2 regions of the Pseudoclavibacter sp. JSM 162008 genome follow, and region 1 is predicted to be linked to the other one. Evidence: predicted binding sites of a transcription regulator. Region 1 holds the regulator's gene; the other holds the start of a gene.
What was found. The regulator HrcA, encoded in region 1, represses chaperone genes, less so after heat shock. The targets are predictions, from matches to a motif close to TTNGCACTCGNNNNNNNCGAGTGCNAA.

Region 1 (3,405 bases):
CGGCCCAGCGCTCTCGGCCCTTCTCCGCCTTCTGGTCCCAGCGACTCACGCTGCGCTTCGCCTGCCAGGGGACGAAGGCCGCGGCGCCGAGCTCTGTGGCCACCTGAACCGCGAGATCGTCCCGTCCGGCTTTCGCCAGCGCCTGCACGACGACGACTCGGGGCTCGGGCTCTGGAACCCGGCTGGCCCGGAGGACGTTCACGACCGCCAGGTCGCGTTCGAGTGCGGCGAGCTCGCCGTCGACGACGAAGCCGCGCCCGTTGCCGAGCTGCAGGTGCTCGCCCACGCGCATGCGCGCCACGCCCATGTGCTTGGCCTCCGCCCCGCGGACCTGCGTGACGTCGCCCGCACGAAGCGCCTCGTCGAGGTCCTCAACGAGGTAGAGCCAGGCCATGTCAGCGGCCGAATCGGTCGCGGAGCTTCGAGAACATCCCCTGCTTCTCGCGCGCGAGGCGCGGTGCCTCGTGACGATGACGGGTCGCGAACTCCTCGATCAGCTTGCGCGACTTCCCGTCGAGCTTCGCGGGCGTCACGACCTGCACCGCGATGTCGAGGTCGCCTCGGTGCGTCGAGCGCAGACGCGTGATCCCACGACCGCGAACGGTGAGGACCTCGCCCGACTGAACGCCGGCCGGGATCTGCAGGTCGACATCGCCGTCAAGGGCGCCGACCGTGGTCGAGGTGCCGAGGATCGCGTCAGCCATCGACACCTCGATGACGCACTGCAGGTCGTCGCCGTCACGAGAGAAGACCTCGTGCGGTCGGACCCGGATCTCCAGGTAGAGGTCGCCGTTCTCTCCACCAGCCGGACCGGCTTCGCCTCGGCCGGGAAGGTGGATGCGCAGGCCGGAGTCGACGCCGGAGGGGATGTCGACGGGAATGCTCACGTTGGCGCGCACACGTCCCTGACCGTGGCACGTCTCGCACGGATGCTCGATGACGGTTCCGTAGCCGCGGCACTGCGCGCACGGCTGGTTCGTGACGACCATGCCCAGGATGGAGCGCACCTGACGCTGGACCGAACCGGCTCCCCCGCATGCCGAGCACGTCGTCGGCGAGGTGCCCGGAGCGCAGCACGTTCCCTGGCAGTTCTCGCAGGCGACCGCAGTGGTGACCTCGAGGTCGCGGTGCGTGCCGAACATGACCTCGTCGAGGTCCAGCTCGACGCGAACCAGCGCATCCTGACCGCGCTCTGCCCGCGACCGCGGGCCCCGGGAACCCTGCTGCCCGAAGAAGGTCTCGAAGATGTCCCCGAAGCCGCCGAAGGACTGCCCGTCCGGTCCGCCCTGGTCGTACTGTCTGCGTCGCTCGGTGTCGCTGAGCGTGTCGTAGGCGTGCGTGACGGACTTGAAGCGCTCCGCGGCGTCCGCGGACGGGTTGACGTCCGGGTGCAGCTGGCGGGCCAGCTTGCGGTAGGCCTTCTTGATCTCGTCCTGGGACGCCTCGCGGCTCACGCCGAGCACGTCGTAGTGGTCTGCCAAGAGTGGCGACTCCTTCTTTGCATCTGTGAATGTGTGCCTGTGTTGTCAGGCACCGGGTGCAACCGCCGGCGAGCCGGTCGGTGTCGGTCAGGCGTCCAGGTGTCTTTCGTCGAGCACCCGTGACAGGTAACTCGCAACGACCCGCACGGCCTGGATATTCCGCGGGTAGTCCATTCTCGTCGGTCCCACCACCCCGAGGCGCGCATCGCTGCCAGAGCTGCGATATCCGCTGGTCAGGATGGCCGTCTCGCCGAGGCCGAGGTCGACGTTCTCCTGGCCGATGCTGACCGAGTAGGCCTCGGTGCTGGAGTGGAGCTCGTCGAGCAGGCGCAGCAGCACGACCTGCTCCTCGATCGCCTCGAGCACCGGGAGGATGCTCGAGGGGAAGTCGCGTTCCGTTCGGGCGAGGTTGGCGGTCCCTGCCATGACGAGGCGCTCCTGGCGGTGCGCGAGCACGAGCTCGAGCAGGTTGGCCACGACGGGCGCGAAGAGCTCCGCGTCCTGCTGCCCCATGATGCCGCTCACGTCCCTCAGCTCAGTGGATGCGTGCGCGACGGTCCGGCCGACGAGACGACCAGCGAGGCGATCGCGGAGCACGTGAAGCTGCTCGACACTCACCTCAGCCCCGAGATGCCCGATGCGCTGCTCGACGCGGCCAGAGTCGGTGATGAGGACGGTGAGCACCCGCCTGCTCGAGAGCAGCACGAACTCGACGTGCTGGATCGACGCGTTCGCGAGCGACGGGTACTGCGCGATCGCCACGGAGTTCGTCAGCTGGGCGAGCAGGCGCACCGAACGCCCGAGCACCTCGTCGACGTCCTCGCTGCCCTCGATGAAGGTCTCGATCGCGCGTCGCTGCGCACCCGAGAGCGGTCGGAACTCGGCAAGCCGGTCGACGAAGAGCCGGTAGCCCTTGTCCGTCGGGATGCGCCCGGAGGACGTGTGCGGGGCGACGATGAGCTCCGCGTCCTCGAGCTGCGCCATGTCGTTGCGGATGGTCGCGGCTGAGACGCCGAAGTCGTGACGGTCGGCGATCGACTTCGAGCCGACGGGCTCACGGCTCGTCACGTAGTCGGTGACGATGACTCGGAGCACCTGCATGCTTCTGTCCGAAACCACGATGCCCCTTCCGCTTCCGACCGCTGGCCCTCGACGGGGCGCCCATCTGGCACTCCCAGTCAGAGACTGCCAATCCTACCGCGTTCGGTCGACGGCAGGGGCAGAATGCCCAGGCCGTCACCGAGCAACCGAAATAGCCTGGGTGAAAACCGTCGAGAGGAATCCCATGTCCGATCACAACGCACCGACCCCGCAGCCTGGGAATGAGGATCCTGCTCAGCACCAGCCGTACAGCCAGCCCGGCCCGTACGGGCAGCAGCCCCCATACGGGCAGCAGGCGCCATACGGACAGCAGCCCCAGTACAGTCAGCCGCAGTACGGCCAGCAGCAGGCCGGGCCGCACTCGAGCGGTGCCACGAGCTCGGAACCGCCGCTGACGGCGGACGGGGACCGCCTCGTCGCGACGTTCGATCACCTGCTCAACATCGTCGCGCCCGCTGTCGGCCCACTGATCCTCTGGCTCGTGACGAGGCGGCGCGGCCCACTCGCCAACAGCGAGGGCCGTGAAGCCCTCAACTTCGGCATCACCGTCGCGATCATCTACGTCGGCATCGGGGTCATCTCGCTGCTGTCCCTGTTCGGCGGACCGTTGGCCCTGCTCGTGCCACTGCTGTACCCGCTGCTCTGGGTCGCCGTCGTCGTGTACGCGATCCTCGGCGCAGTGCAGGCCAATCAAGGCCGACCGTACCGCTACCCGGTGACCTTCCGGTTCGTCAGCTGACGAGGGCACGTCTCAGACGGCGATGCGCCTGACGATCGCATCCGCCATGAGGCGGCCCCGCAGCGTGGGCACGAGCCTCCCCTG
Region 2 (3,405 bases), on a different contig from region 1:
GGCTACGGTCGGGAGCCAGGCTATGGCCACGGCGACGGCGGCTACGGTCAGCAGCAGCCCGGGTACACGGGCTACGAGCAGCAGGCGCCGTCTGCCCAGCAGGCTCCAGCGCAGCAGGCCTACGGCGCACCCCAGCACGACCAGTACGGGCAGCCGCAGTTCGGTGCTCCGGCGCAACAGGGGCAGTACGGCCAGCCGCAGTACGGCGCGCCGCAGCAGGGACAGTTCGGTTCCGCTCAGCAGGCGCAATACGGCCAGCAGCCCGGTCAGCAGTTCGGTGGGCAAGGCTACGGGCAGCAGCCAAAGGCGCCAGCGCCCGTGCTCGGCATCATCGCGGTCGCACTCGGCGCGCTCTCGCTTCTTCTCCTCCTGCTCCCGGGGTGGGCCTACATCGTCTCGCTCGTGTTCGGCCTCGGAGCCGTCGGGCTCGGTATCGCCGGGCTCCGTGCGCCCAAGGGTCTCGGGCGCACGCTCGGGATCGTGGGCCTCATCACCGGTGGACTGGCCGTGCTGGTCGCTCTTGCGACGCTCATCGTCGTCCTGACCGTCTGAGGTCTTGTCCGTCAGCCCAGGCGATCGGCGAGGATCGCGACTCGCTTGTCGCCGATCCTGGTGAGGATCAGCACGGCGGAGCTGGCTCCCTTGAGTGCCAGCTTGCGCCGGAACTCCGCCGGGTCGATGTCGACGCCGCGTTTCTTGATCTCGAGCACGCCGATATCGCGCTTTCGCAGTTCGCTCTTCAGCGATGACACATGCAGGGGGAGCACCTCGCGGACCAAGAAGGCGCTCGCGAACGGGGAGGGTGCGAAGGTGTCCGCCGTCATCCACGCGATGCTCTCGGAGATCATGGTGGCCTCGAGCGACCGCGCGAGGTCGCCGATGAGGCGGGCGCGGATGATCGCCGGGTCGGGTTCGTAGAGCACGGCCCCGAGCTCGCCGACCTCGGCATCGTGCACGTCCTCGCTGCTGGTGAGCTCGGTCGCCCCCTGCTTGCCGATGACCAGCGCCGACCGGCGGATGCCCGCGCGCGCGGCGTCGTGCATCCACACCGTCGCCTCGACGAGGTCGCCGCCAGACGACACCCACTGGGTCTCGGCATCCTCCGGCAGGTACGAGTGGTCGATGCCAGGACCGAGCTTGACGCCTGTAGGGCGCTCGCGGCCAGCCGCGAACACGAAGTCGAGCGCCGGGCTCCAATCAGAGGGATCGAAGTGCCGCGCGGTGCTTCCGCCGCTGGTCGTTCGCCGAGCCGGGTCGAACCAGAGCGCGTCGAAGCGGCCGAGGTCGACCTCCTCCGCCCTGCCGTGCTTGACCTCGGCGTTGGGGAACGGTGCGAGGTTGTGCGCCGCGATCGCCGCCGTGACCTCGTCGAGGTCGTAGGCGGTCACCTCGAGCCCGAGCGAGGCGAACGCCATCGAGTCGGCGCCGATGCCGCAGCCCAGGTCGGCGACGCTGACCGCGCCCGCTCGACGGAACCGGTCTGCGTGGTGGGCAGCGACCTGCAACCTGGTCGCCTGCTGCAACCCGGCGTCGGTGAAGAGCATCCGCTCGGCGAAGGGCCCGAACTTGGCGAGCGCGCGACGCCGCAGCTTCGCCTGCGTCACCACGGCGGCGACGGTCGCGGGCGATCCGCCGGCGGCACGGAGCCGCGTCACGAGCGCGAGCGCGTCTGCGGACGACGCGACGGCCGGGGCGTCGTCGAGCAGCGTCATCGCCTCGGGCGTGAGGAGGGCCAGGAGTTCGTCGCGCTGCACGTTCACTACGCTACCGGCGTACGCCCGAAGACGGCGCCGCGTTGCAACCCTCGCCGGATCGCCCCTACACTCGGAGTTAGCACTCTCATGGGGAGGGTGCTAATTCTGAACTTCCTATCGCTGAGAAAGAGGTCAACCGTGTCGGTGAACATTCAGCCGCTCGAGGATCGCATCGTCATCAAGCAGGTCGAGGCCGAGCAGACCACGGCTTCGGGTCTTGTGATTCCGGACACCGCCAAGGAGAAGCCCCAGGAGGGCGAAGTCGTCGCAGTCGGCCCCGGCCGCATCGACGACAACGGCAACCGCGTGCCGCTCGACCTCGTGGTCGGGGACAAGGTCATCTACTCCAAGTACGGCGGAACCGAGGTCAAGTACGGCGGCGAAGAGCTGCTCGTGCTCTCGGCTCGCGACATCCTCGCGAAGATCGTCTAGTCTCCAGCTCCACTGAGACTGCCAGGTCCTTCGGGACTGACTGGCTCGCAATGGCGTCCACCTCCGGGTGGGCGCCATTCGTGCATCCGGAGCTCGGCTCGGGCGTACGATCGCGAGGTGACGGAATCTCCTCGGTCCGGCCTCTGGCTGGCGTTCAGCGCGTATGCGCTCTGGGGGTTCATGCCCCTCTACGTCGTGGCGACCGCTCCGACGACACCTGTCGAGCTCATCGCGTGGCGCATCATCCTGAGTGTCGTGTTCTGTCTGCTCGGCGTGCTCGTCATGCGCGCATGGCGTCCGTTCCGGGAACTCATCTCGAAGAAGCGGGTCGTGCTCGGCCTCGGCGTGGCCGGGGTCCTGGTCTCCGCGAACTGGCTCTTCTACGTGCAGGCCGTCGCCACCGGGCACACGCTGGATGCCGCGCTCGGCTACTTCCTGAACCCGATCGTGTCAGTTGCGCTCGGGCTCGTCTTCCTCCGCGAGAGGCTGCGCCCGCTGCAGTGGGTTGCGGTGGGCCTCTCGCTCGTCGCCGTCCTGGTCATCTCGCTCGGCTACGGCCGCATCCCCTGGCTCGGCCTCGGCGTCGCCATGACGTTCGGGCTGTACGGTCTCGTGAAGAAGCGGGTCGGTGTGCAGGCGGACGCGCTGAGCGGGCTCGCCGTCGAGACGACCCTGATCCTCCCCATCGGAGCGATCTGCCTCGTCTGGACGATCCTGTTCGGCGGCGGGATCACGTTCGGCACGGTGTCGGCGGTGAACACGGGCGTCCTCCTCTTCGCCGGTGTGGTGACGAGCGTGCCGCTGCTCCTCTTCGCCGCGGCGGCCAGACGCCTTCGCCTCATCGAGCTCGGACTGATGCAGTACATCGCGCCGATCCTCCAGTTCGTGCTCGCCGTCGCGGTCTTCTCGGAGCCCATGCCGCTGGAGCGGTGGATCGGGTTCGCGATCGTCTGGGTCGCGCTCATCCTCTTCACGATCGACCTCGTCCGGACGGCTAGACTTGGCGCCAGGATTCCCTCGGTGGCTGACCAGCTCGGTCCGCCGACACGGGGCTGAGGCCCGAGGGCCGCGGAGTGGGACGTCCCGGGAATGCGTCCGCGGTTCGCGCTGTTCCACCACCACTGAGCTGTTTCCCCACACACGCGGATGCCGCCGAGCGGCGCATCCCAGATACCTCCTGGAGCGTAATGACCGAGTCGGACCCCTTTGGCTTCACCGG

Region 2: a site for HrcA is predicted at 1,831-1,857, ahead of groES (co-chaperone GroES). Genes of this name have one in related genera too.

What each region holds. Positions count from the first base shown of each region.
Region 1 is NZ_JBEWYX010000003.1:160,258-163,662, forward strand. It holds gene ABVF28_RS03555 (16S rRNA (uracil(1498)-N(3))-methyltransferase) at 1-394, opposite strand, end outside; gene dnaJ (molecular chaperone DnaJ) at 396-1,481, opposite strand; gene hrcA (heat-inducible transcriptional repressor HrcA) at 1,569-2,600, opposite strand; gene ABVF28_RS03570 (DUF4870 domain-containing protein) at 2,767-3,321, shown strand; gene hemW (radical SAM family heme chaperone HemW) at 3,334-3,405, opposite strand, start outside.
Region 2 is NZ_JBEWYX010000008.1:53,583-56,987, reverse strand. It holds gene ABVF28_RS08450 (hypothetical protein) at 1-552, shown strand, start outside; gene ABVF28_RS08445 (methyltransferase domain-containing protein) at 564-1,754, opposite strand; gene groES (co-chaperone GroES) at 1,893-2,186, shown strand; gene rarD (EamA family transporter RarD) at 2,304-3,242, shown strand; gene guaB (IMP dehydrogenase) at 3,374-3,405, shown strand, end outside.